DNA from 3 places in the Rhizobium sp. 10PS4 genome. Region 1 is predicted to be linked to each of the others. Evidence: riboswitches for the same ligand, from Rfam matches in the RefSeq annotation. Region 1 holds a riboswitch; each other region holds the start of a gene.

The links. Region 1 has a riboswitch for cobalamin ahead of bluB (5,6-dimethylbenzimidazole synthase). Riboswitches for the same ligand answer to the same signal wherever they lie in the genome.
Region 2: it holds a riboswitch for cobalamin, as region 1 does, so the genes downstream of both, cobU (bifunctional adenosylcobinamide kinase/adenosylcobinamide-phosphate guanylyltransferase) here and bluB (5,6-dimethylbenzimidazole synthase) in region 1, are expected to answer to the same signal.
Region 3: it holds a riboswitch for cobalamin, as region 1 does, so the genes downstream of both, nrdH (glutaredoxin-like protein NrdH) here and bluB (5,6-dimethylbenzimidazole synthase) in region 1, are expected to answer to the same signal.

The regions. Positions count from the first base shown of each region.
Region 1 covers NZ_JAWDIW010000005.1:210,909-220,740, reverse strand. The annotation lists gene RWJ89_RS11450 (DUF2865 domain-containing protein) at 121-1,218, shown strand; gene RWJ89_RS11445 (SDR family NAD(P)-dependent oxidoreductase) at 1,336-2,082, opposite strand; gene bluB (5,6-dimethylbenzimidazole synthase) at 2,279-2,965, opposite strand; cobalamin riboswitch at 3,008-3,192, opposite strand; gene RWJ89_RS11435 (methyl-accepting chemotaxis protein) at 3,559-5,433, shown strand; gene RWJ89_RS11430 (hypothetical protein) at 5,492-6,073, shown strand; gene RWJ89_RS11425 (3-deoxy-7-phosphoheptulonate synthase) at 6,456-7,523, shown strand; gene RWJ89_RS11420 (hypothetical protein) at 7,608-8,105, shown strand; gene RWJ89_RS11415 (hypothetical protein) at 8,114-8,677, opposite strand; gene RWJ89_RS11410 (TolB family protein) at 9,564-9,832, opposite strand, start outside.
Region 2 covers NZ_JAWDIW010000005.1:53,403-63,234, forward strand. The annotation lists gene RWJ89_RS10635 (adenylate/guanylate cyclase domain-containing protein) at 1-184, shown strand, start outside; gene RWJ89_RS10640 (chloride channel protein) at 213-2,003, opposite strand; cobalamin riboswitch at 2,258-2,654, shown strand; gene cobU (bifunctional adenosylcobinamide kinase/adenosylcobinamide-phosphate guanylyltransferase) at 2,987-3,511, shown strand; gene cobW (cobalamin biosynthesis protein CobW) at 3,516-4,565, shown strand; gene cobN (cobaltochelatase subunit CobN) at 4,570-8,706, shown strand; gene cobO (cob(I)yrinic acid a,c-diamide adenosyltransferase) at 8,710-9,345, shown strand; gene RWJ89_RS10665 (cobalamin biosynthesis protein) at 9,405-9,824, shown strand.
Region 3 covers NZ_JAWDIW010000027.1:6,582-16,413, forward strand. The annotation lists gene nrdE (class 1b ribonucleoside-diphosphate reductase subunit alpha) at 1-1,823, opposite strand, end outside; gene nrdI (class Ib ribonucleoside-diphosphate reductase assembly flavoprotein NrdI) at 1,802-2,206, opposite strand; gene nrdH (glutaredoxin-like protein NrdH) at 2,221-2,442, opposite strand; cobalamin riboswitch at 2,722-2,947, opposite strand; gene RWJ89_RS32935 (heavy metal translocating P-type ATPase) at 3,190-5,400, opposite strand; gene RWJ89_RS32940 (MerR family transcriptional regulator) at 5,472-5,894, shown strand; gene RWJ89_RS32945 (TIGR03862 family flavoprotein) at 5,964-7,172, shown strand; gene msrB (peptide-methionine (R)-S-oxide reductase MsrB) at 7,223-7,708, opposite strand; gene RWJ89_RS32955 (helix-turn-helix domain-containing protein) at 7,917-8,876, shown strand; gene adh (aldehyde dehydrogenase) at 9,035-9,832, shown strand, end outside.

The DNA.
Region 1 (9,832 bases):
AAATCGCGAAAATACGCTAGGAATTTATCCCAGCTTATTAAGAGAAATACCCTAAGAGAACTGGCGGCGATCAACGCCGCAATCGACCGATCAATTCTTTGCTCATTCCGGGACGACGCCGTGAAACGCCGAAACCTGTCTCTTGCTCTTCTCCTTGCCTTTTCGGCGCCTGCCGCCGCGCAAAGCAGCGCTGTCTGTGAGGACCTGCGCGGCCGCCTCGCCGACTTGCCGCGATCGATCGGCAATGGCAACGGCCCGGAAGCGCGCCAATATGCCAGCGCCATGGCCGAGCAGAACCTCGAGTTGCGAAAGGTCCGCAATGAGCTGCGCAGCAATGACTGCACGTCGGGCAGCATGGTCGTGATCGGCGGCGAGAATGCCGATTACTGCGCCGAACTCTCGCAGGCCGAAGTCAGGATGATCGACAACATTCGCTATCTCCAGGACCGCCGTGGCGAATTGCTCGGCCGGGGCAGCGACAACGACCAGCCCCGCCGCGAGCTGATGGCTGCCCTCGACCGCAATGGCTGCAACAGCGAAAACTTCTATGCCCCCGACGAGCGCAGCGCCGCCGACCCCGCCCCGAGTGTCGAGGAACAGGCGATGCGCACCGATACCTTCATCCCGCTCGGCGGCGGTGAAGAGGTTGATCCGCGTTACGGCCTGCCGCGGGCCGACATGCTGTCGCCAGTCAGCACCATGTGCGTGCGCAGCTGCGACGGCGGCTTCTTCCCGATCAGCTCGAACGCCACGTCGGTTGATTTCGGCCGCGACGCCCAGACCTGCGCCAAGATGTGCCCGGGCATCGAGACCGAATTGTTCTATCGTGATGTGACGAGCACCGAAGCCTCGAACATGATCTCGGTCGCAATGGGCACGCCTTACAGCGCCATGAAAAACGCCTTTGCCTACAAGAACCGTACGCCCGGGGAAAAGTCCTCTTGCGCCTGCAATCTCACCGCCTATTACGAGGAGATGCGCGGCAAGCAGGCGGTGAGCGAACCGCCGCAGCAGGGCTCGATCACCACCATCCGCACCAACCCCACGGCGAAGAATCCCGCAACCGCCGCGCCGCAACCATCCGTTCCCGAGCGCCCCTATGATCCGACGCAAAACCGTGTCCGTCAGGTCGGCCCGCAATTTCTGGCCGGAGATCAGGGCTCGATCGATCTCGCCAACCCAGCAACGTCAGGTCCGCAGCCGCAACAGCAGCAGTGATCGAACAGCTGGAACGGCGGTGGCCGAGCCATGGCGGCGTTATGCCGGGGTGCATGAGATGACGGCAATGTCGCGTGAACGAGCGGCGGGATGTGAATGCGGACAGCTTGGGCATGGTCAATAGGTCGTACGACCACCGCTCAGGTCGAACGTCGATGCGGTGGTGAAGGAGTTCTCTTCGGAGAGCAGCCAGACGACCATCGAAGCGATCTCATGAAGTTCAACAAAACGGTCGCGCGGAATGCGCACGCGCATATATTCGATAAATTCCGGTGTCAGCCCGTCCAATATAGGTGTCTTTGCTGTGGTCGGCGTTACCGCGTTCACGGCGATCCCCGTCTTTGCGAGTTCCTTGCCAAGAGACTTGGTGAAGCCCAGCACACCGGCTTTCGCTGCGCTATAGGCAGCGATGTTCGGATTTCCTTCCTTGCCCGCCACCGAGGAGATGTTCACGATCCGCCCGTAGTCGCGCTTTAACATGACCGGAACGACGTGGCGGCAGCAGTTGAAGGTTCCCGTCAGGCAGACATCGACAACATCTTTCCACTCGATGACATCGTATTCAATCGTGGGCTTAACCGGACCGGTAATCCCGGCGGAATTGACGAGGCCGTCGATACGGCCAAAAATCTCCTCGGTAGTCGCCGCCGCGTTTTTGACTGATTGGGAATCTGCAACGTTGACGCCGAAAGCGACGGTGCCGGAGCCGAGAGCGGAAGCGCTGTCCTTCGCCATGTTTTCGTTCAGGTCCCAGATTGCCACCTTGCCACCAGACTGGATGACGCGCTCTGCGATAGCGTAGCCGATGCCGCGCGCACCGCCTGTGATCACGATGATGCGTTCCTTCAAGTCGATCATGTTCATTGGGCCGTTATCCTCCGATCGAGCCGCCGATAGCCGAGTATCTCTCGGAAATGCCGGGATTCGCCTTCAGCGTATCGATATAAAGGCCCGGAATAAAGATACCTCGCCCTCGCCCGGCGTCGGCGATACCCGACATCGGTTTGCTCACCTTGACTGTCGTGACTGTGCGATTGAGGCCATGCTCCACCGCACTGCCCTAGATGTTCAGTCCCCATCCATCATGGAAGACCAGATCCTCCAGCGGCAGCCGCTGCCGCCAGCCTTTGACGGAGAGTTCCGGCTCGTCATAGAGCCGATCGACGAAACCGGCACAGAGCCAGGCGACTACTTCGATATGAGAGGGTATGCCGAGAATGGTTTTCAGGTCGCCTTCGCGGAAGATGCTGACCCAACCGATGCCGACGCCTTCCGCCCGCGCCGCAAGCCAGAGATTCTGGATGGCGCAGACGGTCGAGTATGAATCCATTCTCGGATTGTGGGTGCGCCCCAGCACCACGCTGCCGCTGCGTGTGGGATCGCAGGTCACGCATATGCCGAGCGGCGCCTCCACGATGCCTTCGAGCTTGAGGGCGCGGTAGGCCTGCTGCCGCTCGCCGGCAAACATCTGCGCCGCCTCCTCGTTGGCACTCGCAAAGGCGTCCCGGACGCGCGCCCGCACAGCGGCACTTTTCACCAGAATGAAATTCCACGGCTGCATGAAGCCGACGGAGGGTGCGTGGTGAGCGGCCGTCAGCAGCCGCTGCACAACATCGTCAGGCAAAGGATCAGGTCGAAACTGGCTGCGAACATCGCGCCGCGTCATGATCGCGTGATAGACGGCCTCGCGTTCGGCCAGGGAAAAACCGGACGCCGCCGAAAGGGCATCCTCATCAAAGGGTCGCATCGTCAAATCCCCAACAACGCAACCGCCCCGCCGTCCGCGCGGATCGGTCTATCTTGCCAGGCCGGTCTTCTGACTGGGCGTCATCCGTCTGCCGCAGCCTTCCCGGCGAGAAGCCAGTGGCGTGATGAAGCGGCAAACGTCGGCCTTACAGCGTTGGGCACGTTCCGGTCTTGCACCGGATTCCCGATTCTCCCGCCTGGACGGGCACCTGACGGCGCATCTATTTCAGCAAACCGGCGCGGCGGCAAGCCGCGAACCAGATGGTTGATTCTAGCCGCACGCCAAGCGGTGCCATCTGTCTCTTTTCTTCGGCCGGGGCGTAGGGAACACGGACGCGCGACATACCACTTCTCCCCAGCGGGGCGAGGCAGATCTCCAGCGGGCGCAATAGCGAAATGACCCGCGTGTGCTCCGGCATCCCATTCTACTTTATGATTTATTCACATATCAAATACACACTGCGTTTGCGCGTTTTGGGTTGCTATCCGGACATGGGCATGAGGGCTCGTGATGTGACCGTCAGCGTGGATGCCCGTATTGAGACGCCGGTCGGGAACATCTCCGACTGAGCCGCAATTCTAGGCTGCCGCGGAATGTTCCATTTTTTGAAAACGATGCCTCTGACCGCCAAGCTGGCGGCGATTATCGTTGCCGTCAACCTCTGCGGCATTTCCGCTTTCGCCACCTATACGTGGATGTACGAAACCCGGGCATTGATCGATGGCGCCAAGGCCAACTGGTCCAAGGATGTGGAGCAGTTTGCCTCTCTGGCCGCCGGCGGCGTCAAATGGGGCAAGGCGAATGCCGTCCGTGAAGCCTATTCGCTCTACCGCGACGACCCTTCGCTCGATCTCGTGCAGTTTGCCGCATTCAACGCGGAGCCTGCCGCCGTAGACGCCTGGACACGCGATGGCATCAACGGTTTGCCCGCACCGGCCGATCTGGCGAAGAGCCTCAGTGCCAAGCCGGAAAAAACGACGATCGACGACAGCGGAATATCCGCCGGTGTGGTCACGATCATCGCGCCGCTCCCGCTGGATAAATCAGGCAAGGCCACCGGCTATATCGTTACCAACTGGTCCGTCGAAAAAATCGCTGCTGAAGTCAGGCAGAAGGTTCTCATATCGCTGCTCACGCAGTCCGTGATCACCGCCTTGGCCGTCATCGCCTTCCTTCTCGCCATGCGCAGCCTTGTTGGCCGGCCCATCCGGATCATCAGCGAACGAATTAGCGCATTGCAGAAAGGCGATCTGGCCTCTCCCGTGACCTACAAGGAAAACGGCGACGAGATCGGCTTTCTGGCACGCGCGTTGGAAGTCTTCCGCCACGAGGCAATTGCGAAGGTCGAAAGAGAGCAGGCCGCCGCCGAGCAGACCGCTTCGCTCGATGCCGAACGGGCGCGCAACGCATTATTCACCGAAGAGGCCAGCAACACCCAGCGGCTGGTAATGACCGCTCTTGCAAATTCATTGGAAAAGCTTGCCGCCGGCGATTTCTCGATCCACCTGGCCGATCTCGGCCCCGAATTTGATAAATTGCGGCAGGATTTCAACAACATGGTCGAAGCAGTCGCTGCCGCGCTGACAGAGATCAAGATGGCCTCGGTGGCGGTCGAAGGTGGGTCAAGCGAGCTGGCGTCCTCCGCCGATCAACTCGCCAAGCGGACCGAGCAACAGGCGGCAGCACTGGAACAGACCGCCGCCGCACTGGATGAGGTGACCACCACGGTCAGAACATCGTCGCAGCGGGCCGAAAATACCGGCAAGCTGGTCGAGGAAACCAAACGGAGCGCTCATGTCTCGGCAACGGTGGTGCGCGATGCAATCGGAGCGATGGACCGGATTCAGACCTCGTCCAGCCAGATCGGCCGCATCATCGGCGTCATCGATGAAATCGCGTTTCAGACGAACCTGCTGGCGCTGAATGCCGGCGTCGAGGCGGCGCGCGCGGGCGAAGCCGGCAAGGGTTTTGCGGTTGTTGCGCAGGAGGTGCGTGAACTCGCCCAGCGGTCGGCAAATGCAGCGAAGGAAATCAAGAACCTGATCAATGTATCCGGTCAAGAGGTTGCCGCGGGCGTCGGGCTGGTGAACGAAACCGGCGACGCCCTGCTGAAGATCGAGGAGCAGATCAACCGCATCAGCGACAGTATCGCTTCCATCGTCCAGTCCTATCGCGAACAGGCGACGGGCCTGCAGGAAATCAACGGCGCGATCAACCAGATGGATCAGGCGACGCAGCAGAACGCGGCAATGGTCGAGGAAACCAACGCGGCCTGCCAGGAACTACTGCAGCAGGGACGCCTTCTGCAGGACTCGGCCGGCAGGTTCGTCGTCGGCGCGTCTGCGGCCAGCCAGCCCAGACCCGTTCAAGTCGCCCGCCAATCTCGTCCCGAGCCGAGAGCCCTCGTCCAGCGGCATGCAGGAAATGCCGCCATTGCCGCTGCTCCCGGCGGCTGGGAGGAGTTCTGACATCATCCTCGTTTGATAGCCTTAGTCTTCAGCAACCTATAATCGGAAGGAAACACTTATGAAGAAAATCGTGCCCGCATTTCTTTTGGCCTGCACCGCATTTGGCGTACCCATGGGCGTATCCATGGCGCAGGATGCCAAGCTTGCCCCGATCTCCGACTACGTGACGAGCGACGTCAAGCCCTGGCTCAATGATCCCGCCATCATCGAGGCTGTCAAAGTGCAGAACACTGCCAACGCCAATCTCAGCGCAGCCGATGTCGACGCCCTCGACAAGAAGTGGCGTGCCGAAGTCGATGGCTCCGACCACTCGATGATTGACGGCGTGCTTAACAACGCCCTGTCGAAATTCCTTCAGGGAAAGAAGGAAGCTTCCGGCGGCAAGATCACCGAAATCTTCGTCATGGATGCAAAGGGGCTGAATGTCGGTCAAAGCGACACCACATCCGACTACTGGCAGGGCGACGAGGGCAAGTTCCAGAAGTCTTTCGGCGCCGGCAAGGACGCCGTCTTCGTCGATGAGATCGAAAAGGATGAGTCGACCCAGACGCTGCAGTCGCAGGCAAGTGTGACGATATCCGACGACAAGGGAACGCCGATCGGCGCCATCACCGTCGGTGTGAACGTCGACGCTCTCTGAGCTCGGGAACGACATTCGAAAGCAATGAAAACGCATATCGCCCGGAGCATGCACGGTTCGGGCGATATGCATAAACAAAGACTTGCAAGACGTCGCATGAGTGAGATCGAATGCGACGTGCTTTGTGGCTTCCCTGGGTGTACCTTCCGCAAGGCGCCCGATTTTCAGACAGAAAATTCTACGTGACAACACGCAGACGTGGCGTTACACACGCCCCATGTCGATGACATCAATCTACGCCTCGCGATTTTATTGGTACCGCTGCTCTGAGCGGATGCGGGTCCATGCGTAACTGAATTCGACGCGACGACAACCCGAACAGCCGCTAGTCTACCTGGCGGCTTTTTTGTTCCGCACGGTATGACCAAACAGGAGCCATACCGTGTCTGATACCATTGACGATCTGCGTATCGTCGAAATTACCCCCCTGACCAAGCCCGCCGAGATCATCGCGGAAATTCCCCGCAATGCTGATGTCAGCAAGACCGTGACCAGCAATCGCGATGCGATCCACCAGATTCTTCGGGGCGAGGACGATCGCCTGATCGTCGTCATCGGCCCCTGCTCCATCCATGATCCCGTTGCCGCCAGGGACTATGCCGCTCGGCTCACGGAACAGCGGCAGCGCTTCGCCGGCGATCTCGAGATCGTCATGCGCGTCTATTTCGAAAAGCCCCGCACCACCGTCGGCTGGAAGGGTCTGATGAACGACCCGCATCTCGACGGCAGCTACCGCATTGAGGAAGGCTTGCGCATCGCCCGGCGTCTGCTGCTCGACATTAATGCGATGGGCCTTCCCGCCGGCGTCGAATTCCTCGACACGATCACGCCGCAGTACATCACCGACCTCGTCAGCTGGGGCGCGATCGGCGCGCGCACGACCGAAAGCCAGATCCATCGCCAGCTCGCCTCCGGCCTCTCCTGCCCGATCGGCTTCAAAAACGGCACCGACGGCGGCGTGCGTGTCGCGCTCGACGCCATCCTCGCCGCCTCGCAGCCGCATCACTTCCCGGCAGTAACGAAGGACGGCCAGGCGGCCATCGCCTCGACGAGGGGCAATGAGGACTGCCACATAATCTTACGCGGCGGCAAGCGGCCGAACTATGAAGCTGCCGACGTCGAAGCGGTGACCGGCGAAGCCGTCAGGCTCGGCGTCGCCCCGCGCATCCTCATCGATGCCAGCCACGCCAACAGCGACAAGAACCCGATGAACCAGCCGCTCGTTGTCAAATCCGTGGCAGCGCAGATTGCCGCCGGCAACAACGACATCAAGGGCATGATGATCGAAAGCAACCTCGTTGCCGGCCGCCAGGACCTCGTTTCCGGCAAGCCGCTGGTTTACGGCCAGTCCATCACCGACGGCTGCATCGACTGGGATATGTCGGTGGCGACGCTGGAAGACCTGGCGCAGTCCGCCCGCGCCCGGCGCAAGGCAGCCGTCGCAGCCTGATAGTCAGCATTAAAAGCAGCGGGCAGAAACCCGCCGCCCATTACAGGGCGGTGGGGGCAACCCGGTTATCTCACGGGTACGCCGATGGCGACGCTGCCGTTGACTGTGACCGCCAGTTCATGCCCATTCATCCCAACGAGCTACAGCCGCCAAATGCAGGTGTCTGATGATGGAGCGACCAGATGGGCCGACACAGGCGCATCTTTCGCGAGCACGTCATTTGTCGTCGGAGCCGGCTTGGTCGGAAAATACCTTCGTCTTGTGGAGACGGCTATCAACGGTGCTCAATCCATCGTCACCACTACGCCGGTGCTCGGGCCTGTCGTCGCATTCGTGGCGCTGGCCGCAATGCCGCTCGCGATGGGCGCTAAGTTCGCCGCAATTGCCGACAGCCAGGTCGGCTATAACAATTACTATGGCGCTGCTGATGGTACCGGTGGGCTGGTTGGAACCAAGGCCAATATCAGATTTCTCGTCCAATCATCCGCGAAGCCGCCGATCCCCAAGCAGCGTGGGGTTACTAACCCACCGCCCCGCCATCATGGGCGGAGCTCGGGACCGGATCACCGGCACGCGGAATAGGAGTAGATTTAATAGAGCCATGGATGCATTGAATCGGGCTCGTGTTCAGTCGAGACCCTGTAATAGGTACGCATGTCGTCGCGCTCTTTTTCGTAAGTCCACTTCAAGCCCCATCTGCATTCTTGCGTCATGCACTCACGGCTCTTCGATTCGAACATATCGAGTTGAAATGCCTCGCCATTGATTTCGCCGGTAATCGAGCCGGTTTTCCCCTTATCCTTCGATATGAGTTCAAACGCCCCTGCTCGACCATCCAGACAGTAGATCTTCCCGCGGTAGGTTCGCTCGCCGGTCTCCAGCTTCCAGAAATTCGTCTTCACCTGCGATACGCTGTAGCGACCCTTGCATTGCTGCCTTTCGGCCGAGCCGATCTCAATCGTCCCCCCCATCTCCTCACTCTCGTTCCTAGCAGTCACCTTTCCGAGCACCGGAGTACCCGTTGCGAGATAGCTTCCCTCGACGCCACGGACAAAAAGATATGAACATCCGGCGAGCGTGAAACCCGTTGCCACCAAGGAGCCGGCGACCGTGAAACCACGCAGCGTCCACGCGCATCTCAAGACAGCCAGCAAGTCTATACCTCCAGGTTCATCCTCATGTTCGCGGATGCCAAAAGAGCGGGTTGGAGCGGTGGGCGACCAGTCGTTACCAGCCAGAATAGCACTGATATTCAGGTCACAATATTTCCCCCACAATTTGGAAGATGAATAAATGCCACAGCTCATCTTGAAATAGAATACCCGTCCGCTTCGGCAAGTTACACGGAACTGGAGGCAGCAACTGCAATCAAACCTTGGGAGCCCCCAATCACCCCCTCAAGCGTGCGCATCAGCGATTCGAAGATGAGGCCGGGCGCGACGTTATTACGCACACTGTGACGTGCAATCCTGCCGAATAAACTTTTTCGATAGGGGACGCATGCCTGCAAAAACTCTTCCATCTCCACCTTGGTGGAGAGTAGCGATTGCGTTGATCGTAGTTCCCTAAATCGCGTCCTTCGCATACGCTGTTTACAGCCCACTGTGGGCCCGCCGGATATGACCGAGCGCGTTATTGGTGCGTATCCGCCAACTGCTGTGTTGGGGATCCCATTGCTATTCTACCTCAGGCGGCGTGTAGGGCCGCCCCTTGCAAATTGCGCGATGGTTGGAGCCTTTGTTGCGACCTTCACCTGGATGTGCCTAGTTGCATTTTTCGGCGCTGACGAGGCCTATGCTGGTGACCACATCACTTACCAAAACGGCATGATGACATGGTGGGGATTGCTAGAGACCGTCAAATCGCTCGCAGTGACAGCTGTATCGGCTTTGCTGCTGGTGGACTGTTCTGGCTGGTGGCCGCCGCTGGCGTTAAAAGACAGCCCGTTTCTGAAACGGTTCCAAGCAAAGTGTTCGAGTAGGGGTCTCTCGATATCATCAAATACCCACCACCCCATCATAAAATGGCGGTGCGCCCGTCTCAAGATCTCACCGGAAAATACCTGACATAGGCGAATTCCTCGCCGTCAGGAGACCAACAGGGCACGTTGATCGTGCCCTGCCCGCCGAAAAGCTCGAACAGCGTCTTCAGATTGCCGCCGTCCATGTCCATCAGCCGCAGCCGCACGTCGAGGTCCCGCGGATGGTCGAACACCGATGGGTCGTAGGATAGGAGCAGCACCATGTCGTTGTTGGGCGACGGATGGGCGAACCAATTGCCCTGATTGTCCGAAGTCACCTGCTCGAGCC
Region 2 (9,832 bases), 160 kb from region 1:
CGGCAGCGCCGTCAACGAGGCCTCGCGGCTCGAAAAGCTCTGCGGCACGCTTGAGCAAGACCTGCTGATGTCGGAGAGCTTCGCGACCACCTGCGCCGTGGCCTGCGAGTATATGGGTTCGTTTGAATTGCGTGGCGTTTCGAAGCGGGCCGACGTGTTCAAGCTCGCCGACGCCGTATCCTGAAGCGTCGATCCGGTCGGCGCGGCGACGCTCAGATCTCGCCTGACACTTCACGGCGGCGGCGGTCGAGTTCTTCGCTGTAGCGGCGCAGCGTATAGCTTTCGCTGAGCTGGCCGATCACCTTGCGTTCGATCAGGTTGTTGACGACGGCGAGCGCTTCGCTTTCGCTCTTGTCGAAGATCGCAGCCGCCTGCCTGGCATTCATCTGCGGCTGCAGGAAATCGTTGCGGTAGTGGATGAAATCGGCAAGCGTCTTGCCCTCGTCCTGGGCGTCGGTCGGGTTGGCGTAGATCTCCGGCACCAGCACGAGGCCCGTATATTTGTCGCTCTCCTCGACGAGGATGACGCGTTGGGTCGAACCGATCGGGAAGGCCTGCTTGAATTCCTCCAGCGAGATGCCCGCCCTTGCCGTTTTGACGTCGGCGCGCATCAGCTTGTCGACCGTCAGATTGCGTATCCAGCCGACGTCGTGGGCGCTGCGGATGCTTTCTCCGCGCAGGTGGAAGCGCCATGTGGCGAAGGAGTAGCCGAAGGTCGAACGCACGACGAGCGAGGAGGTGATGACGGCAGCGAGTACCAGCGCCGTGATCGGAAAATCGCCGGTGATTTCGAGCGCCAGGAACGTCATGGTCAGCGGCCCGCCGATGACGGCGACGGCAAGCGAACTCATGCCGACCACGGCATAGATGACGGGCGTCAGCGTCGCATCGGCGAAATAAGGGCCGCAATAGGCAAAGAGTTTGCCGAGCAGGGCGCCCATGAACAGCGAAGCGAAGAACAGCCCGCCCCTGAAGCCGGAGCCGATCGAGATCGCCGAGGCGAAGGATTTCAAGAGGAAGAGGCCGATCAGCGTCGGGATTGCCACGTCACGGGAAAGGTTGAGATGCAGCGCGCCGTGGCCGGCCGAGAGCACCTGCGGCGAGATCATCGCCAGCAGCCCGACGATGATGCCGCCGAGTGCCGGGCGGAAGGGTGGGGCGATCGAGCTCTTGCGCGCCAGCTCCTCGACAAAGGCGACGCCCTGCATGATCAGGATGCCGACACCAGCGCAGAAAGTGCCGAGCAGCAGCGCCGGGATATAATCGGCCGGCACGACCGAGCCGAAGCTGCCGATATCGATGGTGAAATCGCTGCCGGCGAGCAGTCTTGCGATCAGGGTGGAGACAAGGGCTGAGACAACGACCGGCGTCAGCGAGACGATCGTATAGGTGCCGATGATCAGCTCGAAAGCATAGAAGGCGCCGGTCAGCGGCGCGTTGAAGGCGGCGGCGATGGCGCCCGCCGCGCCGCAGCCAACGAGGGTGCGCAGGTCCGAGCGGCGAAGCTGCAGCTTCAGACCGAATTTCGAAGCGAGGCCGGCGGCAAGCTGGGTATAGCCGGCCTCCAGGCCGACGGAGGCGCCGAAACCGTTGGAGATCAGGTTCTGCACGGCAACGATGATGCTGTCGGTCAGGGACAGGCGGCCGCCATGCAGCGCATTGGCCTCGATCGGGTCGACCATCGGCTTCTTGCGCCGTTTCGCCAGCACGAAAAGCAGCAGGCCGAGCAGGGCGCCGCCGATGACGGGGGCGGTGAGCAGCAGCAGCTTGTTCTCGATCTCGGAGGAGCTCAATCTTTCGCTGTCGGCGATGCCGAAGACCAACTGATGCAGCTCGTTGGAGACGTAGCTCATGCCGGTGACGGCGAGACCCGAGATGATGCCGACGACGGCGCCCGCCAGCGACAGGCCGACCTCGCTGCGCCGGGTCAGAGCCCGCAGGCGTCCCGGATCGAAGAAAACGCGCAGCGCGCGGAAACGGCGCCGATCCAATTTCATAAGCATGGCAAGACAACTAGGCAGGGAGAGGCCCGGTCAAGGGCGAAGGCGCAGTCCGCTTGCGACGCAATTGCGGCGAAAACCCGGCGGGCGGGATAAATATTTGTGACGTAAGTCTCTGATAAATGACGATGTTTTAGGTAGAGTAAGTCGTGTTGGAGCAGGCCATACCGGGTGGCCGTCAACTGGTCGACCGCCGAGCCCGGTTGACTTCACCCCTGCGCTTGCCTAACCATCCCGATAACGGATGGTCGACTGACCATCCTGACATAACGGATGGTTCCGGATCGGTGTTACGCCCTTCCGGATGAAAAGGGAATGTGACGGGGCGGACCCAAGCCGGGCGCCTTCATCACAGCCGACCCCGCGACTGTAGAGCGGTCAGGGTCTTCCATCCGGCACTAAGCCCTTCCGGCTGACAGCTTGCAATAATGCAAGCGGGCGGGACAGGTGGTGTGCCGGAAAAGCCACTGGATATGCATGGTGATCAACCGGGGTCGGACGCCTCTCAAGTCTACGAATCGTCCACCTTTTCACTGATGCGGCCGGGAAGGCGAGGATGATCCGCTGGCACGATCAGGGCGACCGGTTTCCGGTCTGCCCCGATCGCGGCCGATAACCGCGAGCCAGGAGACCTGCCATGCGTGCCGGGCGAGAAGCCTAACCCTGGGCACTATGCCCGTTGCCAGCACGGAGGTTGTCTTGGCTGAACGATTGAATTCGGCGTGGCCTGGTGCGGCGCGACGGGGAGGTGCCTTTTCGGCACCTCTTGGCCCGGTGTGTTTGGGACGCACTTTCCTCTCCTCCCTCATTCCTGTGCTTGTCACAGGAATCCAGCGTGCCCAAGTCCTTGGGCACAGAAGAATCATTTCACGGGGGCATAGAGTCATTCACGGCGCGGACGCGCCGCGGCTGGATTCCTGTGACAAGCACAGGAATGAGGGAAGAGAGTGGGGCGACGCCGCGTTTCTTCTGGAGGCCGCTTGCGCATGACGGACGCCCCATCCAACACCGTCTTCATCCTCGGCGGCGCACGCTCGGGCAAATCCCGTTTCGCCGAAGACCTCGTCACGGCAACCGGCCTCGATCGCCACTATCTCGCGACCGGCCGCGCTTGGGACGAGGAGATGCAGGCGCGCATCGCCCAACACAAGGCCGACCGGGGTCCGTCCTGGACAACGCATGAAGAGCCGCTCGATCTGGTCGGCAAGCTCGCCGCCATCGACGGCGAAGTGCGCATCGTGTTGATCGATTGCCTGACGCTCTGGGTCACCAATCTGATGATGGAGGAGCGGAACATGGCGACGGAATTTGCCGCCCTTGCCGATTTCCTTCCCGCCGCGAAAGCGCGGCTCGTTTTCGTTTCCAACGAGGTCGGTCTCGGCATCGTGCCCGACAATCGCATGGCGCGGGATTTTCGCGATCATGCCGGCCGTTTGCACCAATCGATCGCGGCGAAGGCCGCCGAAGTTTATTTCATCGCGGCAGGCCTGCCGCTGAAAATGAAGGGTTAAGTCCATGAACCAGCAAAAAATTCCCGCAACCGTCATCACCGGCTTTCTTGGCGCCGGCAAGACGACGATGATCCGCAACCTGCTCACCAATGCCGGCGGCAAGAAGATCGCGCTGATCATCAACGAATTCGGCGATCTCGGCGTCGACGGCGACGTGCTGAAGGGCTGCGGTGCGGAGAATTGCACCGAGGAGGACATTATCGAGCTGACCAATGGCTGCATCTGCTGCACCGTTGCGGACGACTTCATTCCGACGATGACGAAGCTGCTCGAACGCGAACAGCGGCCCGACCATATCGTCATCGAGACTTCTGGTCTTGCTTTGCCGCAGCCGCTGGTCGCCGCCTTCAACTGGCCCGACATTCGCACCCAGGTGACCGTCGACGGCGTCATCACGGTGGTCGACAGCGCTGCCGTTGCCGCCGGCCGTTTCGCTGACGACCATGATGCCGTCGATGCGCGCCGCGCCGAGGATGAATCGCTCGATCATGAAAGCCCGATCGAGGAGCTGTTCGAGGATCAGCTGACCTGCGCCGATCTCATCGTGCTCAACAAGACCGACCTGATCGATGCCGCCGGCCTTGTCAGGGTACGCGACGAGGTCGCCTCCCGCACTGTGCGCAAGCCTGTGATGATTGAGGCGCGGAACGGCGAGGTGTCGGCCGGCATCCTGCTCGGCCTTGGCATCGGCACCGAGGACGATGTTGCCAATCGCAAGTCGCATCACGAGCTGGAGCATGAGGATGGTGCGCCGCACGACCATGACGAATTCGACAGCTTCGTCGTTGAGCTCGGACCCATTGCCGATCCGGCCGGCTTCATCGAAGCGCTGAAAGGCATCATTGCCGCCCATGACGTGCTGCGCCTCAAGGGTTTCGTCGATGTCTCGGGCAAGCCGATGCGCCTGCAGCTCCAGGCCGTCGGCAGCCGGATCGACCATTATTTCGACCGCGCCTGGACGTCTGGCGAAAGGCGCGCCACGCGCCTCGTCGTCATCGGCCTGCACGAAATGGATCAGGACGCGGTGAGAGCGGCGATCGAAGCGCTGGCCTAACGCGATGCATCTGCTTCTGGCTCAACAGGGAACGATCAGCGACGGCGAGGAGGCAATCGACCTTGGGCAGACGCCGGGCGACATCCTGTTCCTGTCGGCGGCCGACAGCGAGCTTGCCGCCATCGCAACCGCCCATCGCGAGCGCGGGGCGGGGCCTTCGCTCCGGCTCGCCAGCCTGATGAGCCTCAAGCACCCGATGTCGGTCGACACCTATGTCGAGCGCACGGCGCGGCATGCCAAGCTGATCATCGTGCGTGCGCTCGGCGGTGCCAGCTACTTTCATTATGCGCTGGAGGCGCTGCATGCGGCAGCAGCGCGCGCCGGTGCGCTGATCGCGGTGCTGCCGGGTGACGCCAGGCCGGATGCGGGGCTGGTGCCTTTCTCCAACATTCACCTCGACGATCTCAACGCGCTCTGGGCCTATCTGATCGAGGGTGGCGATGCCAACGCGCGGGCGTTTCTCGACTATGCCGAGGCGATGCTGTCTGGCGTGGAGAAGCCGGCTCCGGCCGTGCCTTTGATGAAGGCGGGCATCTGGTGGCCGGGGCGCGGGTTGATCGGGGTTGAGGAGTGGCGGCGGGTTGTTGCGGAGGTGTCTTCGCGCGTGGTGCCCGCCTTATCCGCCGAGCTCGAGATACCCCCCTCTGTCCTGCCGGACATCTCCCCCACAAGGGGGGAGATTGGCAAGTCGCTAAGGCTTCCCAAAAAAGAAACGTTGGAGGCTGCCGCACTTTCGTCCGAAGAGATGGAGCGAGACCTCTCATCCCTGATCTCCCCCCTTGTGGGGGAGATGTCCGGCAGGACAGAGGGGGGTACTACGAACTCGACGCAACAGGCACCTCCCATCGTCGCCATCAGCTTCTACCGCGCCCTCGTCCAAAGCGGCGAGACCGGGCCGATCGAAGCGCTCGTCGAGGCACTGGCCGCACTCGGCCTCCGTCCGCTGCCGATCTTTGCCTACAGCCTCAAGGATCCCATCTCCACAGGCATTCTCGAAAGCGTGTTTTCGACGCTGAAACCCGATGTCGTCATCAACACGACGGGCTTTGCGGTCTCCGCACCGGGTGCGGACCGGCAGGCGACGGTGCTGGAGGCGAATGAAGCGATCGTGCTTCAGGCGATCCTGTCGGCCTCGTCGAGGGAGGCATGGCTCTCTTCCTCACAAGGCCTGTCGGCGCGCGATCTCGGCATGAACGTGGCGCTTCCCGAGGTCGACGGCCGGGTGCTGGCGCGGGCGATCTCTTTCAAGACGGCGGCGCGCTACGATGCTGCCGTCGAGACCAATATCGTCGCCAGCCAGGCCGAGGCCGGCCGGGTGCATTATACGGCGGAGCTTGCCGCCAATTGGGCACGGCTGCGGAAGACTTCCGCCGGCGACCGGCGCATCGCGCTCGTCATGGCGAATTATCCGAACCGCGACGGTCGACTTGGCAACGGCGTCGGCTTGGATACGCCGGCCGGCACCATAGAGGTGCTTCGCGCCATGCGGGCGGCGGGTTATCCGGTCGCCGAGATTCCGGCCGACGGGGACGCGCTGATCCGCCACCTGATGGAAGGGCCGACCAATTCCGGTTCCGACGGAAAGATCATCCGCGAGACGCTTTCTCTGAGTCGCTACAACGGCTTCCTGGAATCTCTTCCCAATAAGATTCAGGATGAGGTGAGAGCCCGCTGGGGCAGCCCGCAAGACGATCCGTATTTTCGCGAGGGCGTCTTCGCCCTGCCTTTCGCCCGTTTCGGCGACTTACTCGTCGGCATCCAGCCGGCGCGTGGCTATAATATCGATCCGAAGGAAAGTTATCATTCGCCGGATCTCGTGCCGCCGCACGGCTATCTCGCCTTCTATGCTTTCCTGCGCCGCGAGTTCGGTGCCCATGCCGTCATCCATATGGGCAAACACGGCAATCTCGAATGGCTGCCGGGTAAGGCGCTGGCGCTGTCTGAAAGCTGTTATCCCGAGGCGATCCTCGGTCCGCTGCCGCACCTCTATCCCTTCATCGTCAACGATCCAGGCGAGGGCACGCAGGCCAAGCGCCGCAGTGCTGCCGTCATCATCGACCACCTGACGCCGCCTTTGACGCGGGCCGAGAGTTACGGGCCGCTGAAGGATCTGGAGGCGCTGGTTGACGAATATTACGAGGCCTCCGGCGGCGATCCCCGCCGCATCCGTCTGCTCAGCCGTCAGATCCTCGATCTCGTCACCGATATCGGCCTCGACCGTGATGCCGGCATCGCCAAGGACGAAAGCGAGGGCGAGGCGCTGAAGAAGCTCGACGCCTATCTCTGCGACCTCAAGGAAATGCAGATCCGCGATGGACTGCATGTGTTCGGTGTGTCGCCAGAGGGGCGGCTGCTGACGGACCTCACCGTGGCTTTGGCGCGGGTGGCGCGCGGGCTGGGTGAGGGTGGGGATGCGAGTTTGCAGCGGGCGATTGCGGTGGATGCGTTCGGAAACGCCTCACCCCTTCGCCAGGTAAAAAACCCCTCCCCAACCCCTCCCCACAAGGGGGAGGGACTTACCTCCGCGCTTGCGGCAGACTCAGTTGCCAAAGCTGATGTTGAGACGGCGCATCCTGCAAGCCCCTCCCACCTGTGGGGAGGGGTTGGGGAGGGGGCTTCTTTCGACCCTCTCGACACCGACATGGCCGCCGTTTGGACCGGACCGCGACCTGAGATTCTCGCCGATATCCTCGATGCCCCATGGCGAACCAACGGAGATACCGTCGAGCGCATCGAACTGCTGGCGGCAAAGTTCGTTTCCGGTGAAATGGAGTGCCCGACCCTCTGGTCCCAAAGCAGATTGGTGCTCTCCGAGATCGAGATCCGCCTCAAGCCCTCCATCCTCGCCTGCGGCTCGGCCGAGATCGAAGGATTGCTCAAAGGGCTCGACGGCCGCTTCGTCGCACCCGGACCCTCGGGTGCGCCGACGCGCGGGCGGCCGGATGTCTTGCCAACGGGCCGCAATTTCTATTCGGTCGACAGCCGCGCCGTGCCGACGCCGGCGGCCTACGAGCTCGGCAAGAAATCCGCGGAGCTGCTGGTGCGCCGTTATGTGCAGGATCACGGCGAATGGCCTGTCTCCTTCGGGTTGACGGCCTGGGGCACGTCAAACATGCGCACCGGCGGCGACGATATCGCCCAGGCCCTGGCGCTGATCGGCGTCAAGCCGCTCTGGGACATGAGCTCGCGCCGTGTCACCGGCTACGAGATCATTCCGCCGGCGATGCTCGGCCGGCCGCGCGTTGACGTAACGCTCAGGATCTCCGGCTTCTTCCGCGATGCCTTTCCCGAGCAGATCGCGCTGTTCGACAAGGCGATCCGCGCCGTGGGCGCGCTGGAGGAGGATGCTGCCGACAATCCCATTGCCGAGCGCATGCGCGGCGAGGCGGCAAGGCTTGCGGCTGCCGGTCTTGATGAAGTCTCGGCAAAGCGCCGGGCGGCCTACCGCGTCTTCGGCTCGAAGCCCGGCGCCTATGGCGCCGGCCTGCAGGCGCTGATCGACGAAAAGGGCTGGGAGCGGCGCGCCGATCTCGCCGAGGCCTATCTCGTCTGGGGCAGCTATGCCTATGGTGCCGGCGAGGAGGGCAAGGCCGAACGCGGCCTGTTCGAGGAGCGGCTGCGCTCGGTGCAGGCTGTGATCCAGAACCAGGACAATCGCGAGCATGACCTGCTCGACAGCGATGATTATTACCAGTTCGAGGGCGGCATGGCGGCGGCGGCCGAACAGCTCGCCGGCGCGCGCCCTTCGATCTATCACAACGACCATTCCAGACCGGAAAAGCCGGTGATCCGCTCGCTGGAGGAGGAGATCGGCCGGGTCGTGCGCGGGCGCGTCGTCAATCCGAAATGGATCGCGGGCGTCATGCGTCACGGCTACAAGGGCGCTGCCGAGATCGCCGCTACGGTCGATTATCTCTTCGCCTTTTCGGCGACGACGGGCGCAGTCGGCGAACATCATTTCGAGGCCGTCTACCAAGCCTTTGTCGCCGATGCCGGCGTGCGCGACTTCATGATCGAGAAGAACCCTGCGGCATTCGACGAAATGAGAGAGCGGCTGTGCGAGGCGATCGAACGCAGCCTCTGGACGCCGCGCAGCAATTCGGCCCGGTTCCACCTGGCTGCAAACAACAGAATGAGGTGAGCTATGAGTGACGAGATCCCGGAAAACGAAACCGGCAAGGATGATGCACGCCACGCCGAGAAAATGGCGAAGAAGAAGGCCGCGCGCGACAAAATCATGGCCACCAAGACGGATGGCAAGGGGCTGATCATCGTCCATACGGGCAAGGGCAAGGGCAAGTCCTCGTCTGCCTTTGGGATGATCTTCCGCCACATCGCCCATGGCAAGCCGTCTGCCGTCGTGCAGTTCATCAAGGGCGCGATGTGGACCGGCGAGCGCGACCTGATCGAGAAGCATTTCTCCGATCTCTGCCAGTTCCACACGATGGGCGAGGGTTTTACCTGGGAAACGCAGGATCGCGCCCGCGATGTCGCCGCAGCCTCCGCCGCCTGGGAAAAGGCCAAGGAGCTGATCCGCGACGAGCGCAATTCCATGGTGCTGCTCGACGAGATCAATATCGCGCTTCGCTACGACTATCTCGACACCAACGAAGTCGTCGCCTTTCTGAAGAGCGAGAAGCCCCATATGACGCATGTCGTGCTGACGGGGCGCAACGCCAAGGAAGAATTGATCGAAATCGCCGATCTGGTGACCGAGATGGAGCTCGTCAAACACCCCTTTCGCTCCGGCATCAAAGGGCAGCCGGGTGTGGAGTTCTAAACATCCGGGACTTGTTGATGTCGATAGTGCGCGAAAACCTTGGTGGTGGGGCGTTCATCATGGGTGAAGTGAAATTCGACGCCGTCCGGCGCCTCGTCCTCGGGCTCGGCTGCGAGCGCGGCACGCCGGCACAGGAGGTGTTGGCGCTAGCCGAACAGGCGCTTCGCGAGGCCGGGGTCAGCTGGGAGGCCCTTGCGGCCGTCGCCTCGATCGATAGCCGCACGAACGAGCCCGCGGTGCTTTCAGTCGCCGCCCATTTCTCTGTGCCGGCGGTATTCTTTGCCGCCGGGCGGCTGGAAGAGGAGACGCCGCGGCTCGCGAATCCCTCCGCGATCGTCTTTGCCCGCGTCGGCTGCCATGGTGTCGCCGAGGGTGCGGCGCTGGCTGCGGCGGGGCCGGATGCCGAGCTTGCTGTCGCCAAGATCAAATCTGCACATGCGACGGCGGCAGTGGCCCGCAGCGGGTTGCAGAAAGCCTGATCGGCGTT
Region 3 (9,832 bases), on a different contig from region 1:
GGCGGCACCGCCTGCAGGTTCTGGTTATAGAGACCGGAGGCCATCACCGCCTTCTTCAACGCGGCCCAGTCTTCCTGCGTCGGAATATGGATGCCTGACGTCTCGAACAGCGCCTTCACGGTCTCCGTCGCCGGCTCCCAGAGCCGGTCTGTATATTTGTCGAAATATTCGCCGGAGGCATATTTCGAATCCTCGAAGCCCTTGAAGCTCTGGCGCCGCTCGACCGCCAAAAGGTTCGAGGCGCGGATCGCGTGATAGGTCACCGTATAGAAATAGATATTGGTGAAGTCGACGCCTTCCTCGGAGCCGTAGAAGATGCGTTCGCGGGCGAGATAACCGTGCAGGTTCATCTGACCGAGGCCGATCGCATGGCTCTCGTCATTGCCCTTCTCGATCGAAGGCACCGAGGAGATGTGGCTCATGTCGGAAACGGCCGTCAGCGCCCGGATCGAGGTCTCGATCGTCTTGCCGAAATCGGCCGAATCCATCGCTGCCGCAATGTTCAGCGAGCCGAGATTACAGGAAATATCCTTGCCGAGATGCTTGTAGGAGAGGTCGTCATGATATTCGCTGGCCTCGCTCACCTGCAGGATTTCCGAGCAGAGATTGCTCATCGAGATGCGCCCGGCGATCGGGTTCGCCCGGTTCACCGTGTCCTCGAACATGATGTAGGGGTAGCCGCTCTCGAATTGGATTTCGGCAAGCACCTGGAAGAATTCGCGTGCCTTGATCTTCTTCTTGGAGATGCGGGCATCATCAGCCATTTCGCGGTACTTCTCCGTCACCGAGATCTCGGTGAAGGGCACGCCATAAACACGCTCCACGTCACAGGGCGAGAACAGGTACATGTCCTCGTTATTCCTCGCGAGTTCGAAGGTGATGTCGGGCACAACGACACCGAGCGACAGCGTCTTGATGCGGATCTTCTCGTCGGCATTTTCGCGCTTGGTGTCGAGGAAGCGCATGATGTCGGGGTGATGAGCATTGAGATAGACGGCGCCCGCGCCCTGGCGCGCACCGAGCTGGTTGGCATAGGAGAAGCTGTCTTCGAGCAATTTCATTACTGGGATGATACCAGAGGACTGGTTCTCGATATGCTTGATCGGCGCGCCCGCCTCGCGGATGTTCGTCAGCGACAGCGCCACGCCGCCGCCTCGCTTCGACAATTGCAGCGCCGAATTGATCGACCGGCCGATCGATTCCATATTGTCCTCGACGCGTAGCAGGAAGCAGGAAACCAGTTCGCCGCGCTGCTTCTTGCCGGCATTGAGGAAGGTCGGCGTCGCCGGCTGGAAGCGGCCGGAAATGATCTCGTCGACCATGTCGCGGGCAAGGGCCTCGTCGCCGCGCGCAAGCGCCAGCGCCACCATGCAGATGCGGTCCTCATAGCGCTCGAGATAGCGCTTTCCGTCGAAGGTCTTCAGCGTATAGCTGGTGTAGTATTTGAAGGCGCCGAGGAAGGTCGGGAAACGGAACTTCTTGGCATAGGCCTGGTCGAACAGATCCCGCACGAAATTGAAGGAATACTGGTCGAGAACCTCCTGCTCGTAATAGCCCTCGGTCACGAGGTAATCGAGCTTTTCGCGGAGATTGTGAAAGAACACCGTGTTCTGGTTCACATGCTGCAGGAAATACTGCTTGGCAGCCATTCGATCCTTGTCGAGCTGGATCCGCCCCTCGTCGTCATAGAGGTTCAGCATCGCATTCAGCGCGTGGTAGTCGAGCGCTTCCGCCACTTTCAAAGGGCGTTCGCCGGCGGGATGAGCCAATGTGTGATGCGGTTTTGCGCCCGCATCCCGCGTCAGATTTGTTCCCGTGTCCAAAATCGTTCCATTCCGTGTTTGACCTTGGCGACATCGTCTTCGGTGCCCATGAGCTCGAACCTGTAGAGGTAAGGCACCTGGCATTTCTGCGAGACCACGTCGCCGGCGAGCCCATAGGTCTCGCCGAAATTGCTGTTGCCCGCAGCGATCACGCCGCGGATGTGTCCTCGGTTTTCCGCATCGTTGAGGAAACGGATCACCTGCTTGGGAACGGCACCCTTGCCGCCGTCGCCGCTATAGGTCGGCACAACAAGCACGAAGGGTTCGCGAATTTGGAACGCGTCTGCGCCAATTGGCGGAATGCGCGCCGCGCGCAGTCCGAGCTTGGCGACGAACCGATGGGTATTCTCGGATCGGCTGGAATAATAGACGATCAGCCCCATCGTCTGTCCTCAGCTCAGGAAAGTGCGCTGATCATGTCGGGACGGAAGCCGGCCCAATGCTGCTCGCCGGCGATGACGACAGGCGCCTGCATGTAGCCGAGGCTGCGGACGCGATCGAGCGCTTCGGCATCCTGCGAAATATCGACGATGTCATAGTCGACACCCAGGCGGTCCAGAGCGCGGTAGGTGGCAGTGCACTGGACGCAGGCAGGCTTGCTGTAGACGGTGATGGTCATAATATTCCTCGTGACGACGCGATTGGGACGCAGGACATTGATCGGAAATCTGTCGATATCCGTCGAAAAATCTCGGTGATTTGAGCTATGCGGCTATTTAGCCGCTGGGCGTACTCCGCCCTCTACCTCTAGCGGGTGGCGGCCTGAACTGAGATACTGACATGACTTCACCCCGAAGTGGCTCAATAGGAAGGTTTCGGGGGCGAAGGTTCGGGCCTGCGAAACGCGATGCGGAGATTCCCCGCAGCCATGCAACGCGACCTTCCGGACACCCCGCCCGTGGACGTTTCGTTCGAGGCAGGTCTCCTGGCTCACGGGTCAAAGCACCCTGTCCCAGCCTTCCCGGAGCATCATGCTCCAGTGACCTGAAATCGGACAGTTGCTCGCCGCTTACAGTTGCGGGGGCAGCTCCGGCATTGCCGCGCCATGATGGCGAAACGCACCGAATTCCCGTCTTAGCCATCGATCCCTACGAATCGATGGAACCTCGAACACTAGATATAGTACGCCAATCCAAATTCGCGTCAACGGATGGTTTGTGCATTGCGTTACGACAGATTTGAAATCGCTACGTTCCTGTGAAAAACACGGATAACGAAAGCTTAAGGAAAGCAGGCTGTGGAGAAAGCCCCGATGAAGAGAGCCGACCCTATGGCCGGTCCCGCGATTTTCGATTCAAGATTGGGCCCGAATCGTCGATAGGACATCCCCCCGGTGACGAACGCCGGAGGGAGGAAGTCAGAAATGTTATATCTTTATCCGAAGCAGCCGCAGCGCATTGATCGTCACCAGCACGGTGGCGCCGGTATCGGCGAGGATCGCCGGCCAGAGACCGGTGATGCCGGCGATCGTCGTCACCAGGAACACCGCCTTAAGCCCGAGTGCGATGGTGATATTCTGCAGGATGTTGCGCATCGTGCGTTTGGAAAGTTCGATCATTCGCGCCACATCGCCGACGCGTCCGTGCAACACGGCCGCATCCGCCGTCTCCAGCGCCACGTCGGTGCCGCCGCCCATGGCGATGCCGATATCGGCCGCGGCCAGTGCCGGAGCATCGTTGATGCCGTCGCCGACCTTGGCGACGACGAAGCCCTGGCGCTTCAATTCGCCGACGACCCGCTGCTTGTCCTCAGGCATCATCTCGCCGCGCCAGCCGATGCCGAGCATGCCGGCAACGGCTGCTGCCGTCCGCTTGTTGTCGCCGGTCAGCATCATCGCCTTGACGCCGGCTGATTTGAGGGCAGCGAGCCCGGCCTCGGCATCCTCGCGCGGCTCGTCGCGCATGGCGATCAGGCCGGCCGCAACACCGTTGACGAGCAGCACCGACACGCTCTTTCCCTCGTCGTTCAGCGCCGTGATGCATGCATCCTGTTCCGCGCTGAGCGTCCCGCGCTCGCGGGCGGCAGGCGGCGATAGCAGATCCAACGTCTCGCCACCAACCTTGCCGCTGACACCCTTACCCGGCAGCGCTTCCAGCTCGAAGGCCGGCGGCACGGGAACGCCGTCCGCCTTGGCGCGATTGCGGATCGCCAGTGCCAGCGGGTGGCTGGAACCCTGCTCCAACACCGCCGCGCGCGACAGCACCTGCGCCTCGCTCGGGCCAAAGGAAATGATGTCAGTCACCTGAGGCTTGCCTTCAGTCAGCGTGCCTGTTTTGTCGAAGGCGACCATCGTCACCTTGCCGAGCGTTTCCAGCACCGCGCCGCCCTTCATCAACAGCCCGCGCCGTGCACCTGCCGAAAGCGAGGCGGCGATCGCCGCCGGCGTCGAGATGACGAGCGCACAGGGGCAGCCGATCAAAAGGATGGCAAGGCCCTTATAGACCCATTCGCCCCACGGCCCAGCGAACAGCAGCGGCGGAACGACCGCGACGAGTGCTGCGACCACGAGCACGCCGGGCGTGTAATAGCGCGAAAACCGATCGATGAAGCGTTCGGTCGGCGCCTTCGATTCCTGTGCCTCCTCCACCAGCTTGACGACGCGGGCGATGGTATTGTCGGCCGCGGCGGCCGTGACGCGAACCCTGAGCACCGCATCGCCATTCACCGTACCGGCAAAAACGACGGCATCGACGCCCTTGCGCACCGGCGTGCTCTCGCCCGTCACCGGCGCCTCGTCGATCGCACTCTCGCCTGAGATGATGATGCCGTCCGCCGAGATACGGTCGCCAGGGCGAACCATGATGATGGCGCCGACAGCAAGGCTTTCTGCCGGCACTTCCCGCGTCTGGCCATTGTTTTCGAGCAGCGCATTCTTCGGCACCAGACCCGTCAGCGACTGGATACTTTCGCGCGCCTTGCCCGCCGCCACCCCCTCCAGCAACTCGCCGACGAGGAACAGGAACACGACGGTTGCCGCCTCTTCGCCGGCATTGATGATGACGGCGCCGACGGCGGCGATCGTCATCAGCATCTCGATCGAAAACGGTGTTCCTGAGAAGGCGGCCATGATGACGCGCCGCGCGATCGGCACCAGCCCGATCAGCATGGCGACGGTGAAGGCATAGGACGCGATCGCCGGCACGAGATGGCCGACGGTGTAGGCGGCAACGAGTGCTGCACCCGAAAGGATGGTCAGCCGGCCCTTCCTGCTCTGCCACCAGGGACCGGCCATCGGCGCATGGTCGTGCCCGTGCAGCCCCTCGATTTCCTTCTCGCCATGATCGTGAGGATGATCGCGGTGATCATGTCCATGGTCGTGATGATGTTGCGAGCCCTGAGTACGAGCAGGCGCAGCGGTTCCGGCAAGCGGCGCGACGGAATAGCCGAGCCCGGTCACCTTCTTCTCGATCGCCTTGAGATCGCTGCTGCCATCGTGGCGGACGGTCATCGTGCCCGCCATCACCGAAACGGAAACATCGGCGACACCCGTCAAGCGTCTGACCGCCGTATCGATCTTGGTTGCGCAGGAGGCGCAATCCATGCCGCCAACCCGGTATCGTGTCTCGCTCTCAGCCATGATCCGCTTCCTTGTCAAATAGAAGCATCCCTCCTACATCCTCTAGCGACTAGAGGTGCAAGAGGAAAATGATGAAAAAGATCACCATTGGTGAAGCCGCCCGCCAGAGCGGCGTCAAGGTGCCGACGGTGCGTTATTATGAAAGCATCGGCCTGCTCGCGGCCCCGAGCCGTAGCGAGGGCAACCAGCGCTCCTTCGAGCCTGCCGATATCAGCCGTCTCGCCTTCATCCGCCACGCCCGCGAACTCGGTTTCGAGATCGAGGCGATCCGCACGCTGCTCACCCTGCAGGACGATCCGCACCAGTCCTGCGCCTCGGCCGACGCCATCGCCAAGGCCCGCCTGATCGAGGTCGAGCAGCGCATCCGCAGCCTGATGGCGCTGAAGGCCGAGCTGGAAACCATGGTGGAAGGCTGCGGCCACGGCCGCGTCGACCAATGCCGCGTCATCGAGGTTCTCGCCGACCACGGCCAATGCACGCATCCGCACCACTGATCTCTGCCCTTGCAGGCGATCCGCGCCCGCGCCAAAACTGAATACAGAGAGAATCGGGCGAAGATATCAATGAACCAGAAGCGGATTGCAATCATCGGCGGCGGCCCGGCGGGTCTCGCGGCTGCGGAACTGCTTTCCCGTTCCGGTCATGCGGTGACGGTCTACGACGCCATGCCGACCTTTGCCCGCAAGTTCCTGCTGGCCGGCAAGTCCGGTCTCAACATCACCCATTCCGAGGATTATGCCTGTTTCACCACGCGCTTCGGAGCGGCCTCCGCCCGTCTGCGCCCCGCTCTTGATGAGTTTACCCCTGATGATATCAGGAATTGGGCAAGCAAGCTCGGGACGGAAACCTTCATCGGTTCGTCCGGCCGGGTTTTCCCGAAGGTGATGAAGGCCTCGCCTTTGCTGCGCGCCTGGCTCAGGCGGTTGGAGGCACAGGGCGCCACGCTGCGCACCCGCCACCGCTGGACCGGTTTTGCCGAAGACGGCTATGTTTTCGAAACGCCCGAAGGGCGCAGCATCGTTCAATGCGACGCAGCCCTGCTGGCGCTCGGCGGCGCAAGCTGGCCGCGCCTCGGCTCCGATGCTGCCTGGGTGCCTTGGCTGGCCGGCAGGGGTGTGGACATTGACACTTTTCAACCCGCCAATTGCGGCTTCGCCGTCGGATGGAGCGGCAACTTTAGCGAGCGTTTCGCCGGCGAGCCGGTAAAATCAGTCACCGCCACGTCCGAGGCCGGCACGTTTCCCGGCGAATTCGTCATCACCGGCAGCGGCATCGAAGGCAGCCTCGTCTATACCCATACGGCCGCGTTGCGCGATCGGCTGCTGAACCATGGCAGCGCCGTCCTGACGCTCGACCTCGCACCTGGCCGCACCATCGAGAGGCTGAGCCGCGACCTTGCCAGGCAGGACGTCAAATCGAGCTTTTCAAACCGCCTACGCAAGGGCGCCGGCCTCAACGGCGTCAAGGCTGCGCTGCTGCGCGAACTCGCTCCCGAGCGCGACCGAACCGATCCGGAGCGCCTCGCCGGCATGATCAAGGCCCTGCCGGTGCCGGTGATCGAAACCCGGCCGATCGCCGAGGCGATCTCCTCGGCCGGCGGCATCCGCTGGACCGGCATCGACGAAAACTACATGTTGAAGGCACTGCCGGGCACCTTCGTCGCCGGCGAAATGCTCGACTGGGAAGCGCCGACCGGCGGTTATCTCCTCACCGCCTGCCTGGCGACCGGCCGGGCGGCAGCCCGCGGCATCGAAGCCTGGCTGCAGCGCTAGAGCGCTGGCGGCCGCCAGCCCTGAGGCAAAACAACAAGATCATCCCTCAATCAGGCAGAGACCGGACGGAATGTCATGGCGAGACCATTCATGCAGTAGCGAAGCCCGGTTGGCTTCGGGCCGTCATCGAAGACATGGCCGAGATGCCCACCGCAGCGGCTGCAGTGCACGGCGTTACGCACCATGCCGAGAGTCGTGTCGCTCGTGGTGCCGACGGCTTTTTCGAGCGCCGCCCAGAAGCTCGGCCAGCCGGTGCCGCTGTCGAATTTGGTGGTCGAGGAAAAGAGGTCCTGGTCGCAGCCGGCGCAGGCGAAATTGCCCTTTCGCTCCTCATGCAGCAAGGCACTGGTGAAGGGATGTTCCGTCCCCGCCTGGCGCAGGACGACATATTGATCCGGCGTCAGCAGCTTGCGCCATTCCTCCTTGGTGTGGGTCACCGCAAACGTCTCGGCGGCGATCGCCTCGCCGGCCAGGCCCAGCTGAACCGCAAACGCCCCAAAAGCGGCGCCCATCAGCAACAATCGTCTATTCAGCATGGTCGGATCTCCTCGTCTGGCAAACCTTGCTTCCGTACAGAACTACGAGAGCGAGGGTCTTTTGTTACGCCATGGCCGCCAAAACACCGAAATGTGATTTCCGCCACTTTCGTCAGGAAGCCCCGCATGCTGACGACCGCCAGTACCGGCCGATTGCAAACCAACCGCTTTTCCATCAGAATGTGCTGAAGTTCGGTGGGAGGAGCCGATGCACGAACACTCAGCACACGCCGAGCACGTCTACACGTCTGCCCAGCGCGACTCTGCGGCGGCCAGTTCTCCTGTGGTTGCCTCATGGCGGCGGTGCATGACCATGCACCAGCTCGCCCCCGAGGACCAGCGGGCTCCACTGCGCCTCACCGACCAGGAATTCCGCCGTGCGCGCGAACAGTCCGAACAGCTGATCGCCAGCGCGACGGAAGAGCTCGATCGTCTCTTTACCACCGTTGGCCGGGCCGGCTGCTGCCTGCTTCTGACCGACAAGAACGGCATCGCGCTGGAGCGCCGGGGCGCTGCCGGAGACGACAAGGAATTTCGCCAACTCGGTCTCTGGACCGGCTCGGTCTGGACCGAGGCCAGCATCGGCACCAACGGCATCGGCACCGCACTTGCCGACGAGCGTGCCGTCGCCATTTTCCGCGATCAGCATTTCTTCTGTTCGAACACCAGCCTGAGCTGCACGACGGCGCCGATCCGCGATCACCGTGGCCGGCTGGCCGCGGCGCTGGACATCTCCACCTGCCGCGAAGACGTCAACGAAATGACGCTGGCAATCCTGACGCAGACTGTGCGCGATGCAGCGATGCGCATCGAGCTCAACCTGTTCCGCTCCGCCTTTACAGGCGCCCGATTCCTGATGGTTCCGGCCGGCGCCAATTCCGCCGCCGCCCTGCTTGCCGTCGACAGGCACGATCTCGTGCTCGGCGCAACGCGCGCCGCCCGCATCGCGTTGCAGCTGGACGATAAACGCATCGCCGCCGGCATTCCTGCCGCCGATGCCCTGCACGAGGCCGGCGTCTCCCAGCAGGACGAGATCGTCGAGGCGGAAAAAGCGGCCCTGCTTCGGGCGCTGTCGCGTGCAAGCGGCAATGTCTCGCAGGCGGCGATCGCCCTCGGCATCAGCCGCGCCACGCTGCACAGGAAGATGAAAAAGCTCGACCTCCACTGATCAAGGTTCGCCGCCCGCAATCGTGAAGCGATGCTGTCGCAGGTCTGCGACACTGTGCACTGCGGTATGGAAGACCCACCCTATTCCCTCCGCCAAAATATGCACATTTTCCTCCCACTGGTTTCGCTTGGGAACCTGGATCATCAAGGGAGGATGACATGCTTCATCAGAAAATCGTCGAGTCGCCGTTCAAGCTGAAATACGGCAACTATATCGGCGGCGAATGGCGCGAGCCGGTCGAGGGAAAATACTTCGAAAACCTGACGCCCGTCACCGGCGGCAAACTCTGCGACATTCCCCGCTCCAATGAAAAGGACATCAATCTTGCGCTCGACGCCGCCCATGCGGCTAAGGAAAAATGGGGCCGCACCTCCGCTGCCGAGCGCTCCAATATCCTCATGAAGATCGCCCAGCGCATGGAAGACAAGCTGGAATTGCTCGCTCAGGCCGAGACCTGGGACAACGGCAAGCCGATCCGCGAAACCATGGCGGCCGACATTCCGCTGGCGATCGACCACTTCCGCTACTTCGCCTCCTGCATTCGTGCCCAGGAAGGTTCGATCGGCGAGATCGACCACGATACCGTGGCCTATCACTTCCATGAGCCGCTCGGCGTCGTCGGCCAGATCATTCCGTGGAACTTCCCGATCCTGATGGCCACCTGGAAGCTGGCACCTGCGCTTGCCGCCGGCAACTGCGTCGTGCTGAAGCCCGCCGAGCAGACACCGGCCTCGATCCTGCTCTGGGCCGAACTCGTCGGCGATCTCCTGCCACCCGGCGTGCTCAACATCGTCAACGGTTTCGGCCTCGAAGCCGGCAAGCCGCTGGCGACCAGCCAGCGCGTCGCCAAGATCGCCTTCACCGGCGAGACGACGACAGGCCGGTTGATCATGCAATATGCCAGCCAGAACCTCATTCCGGTGACGCTGGAGCTCGGCGGCAAATCGCCGAACATC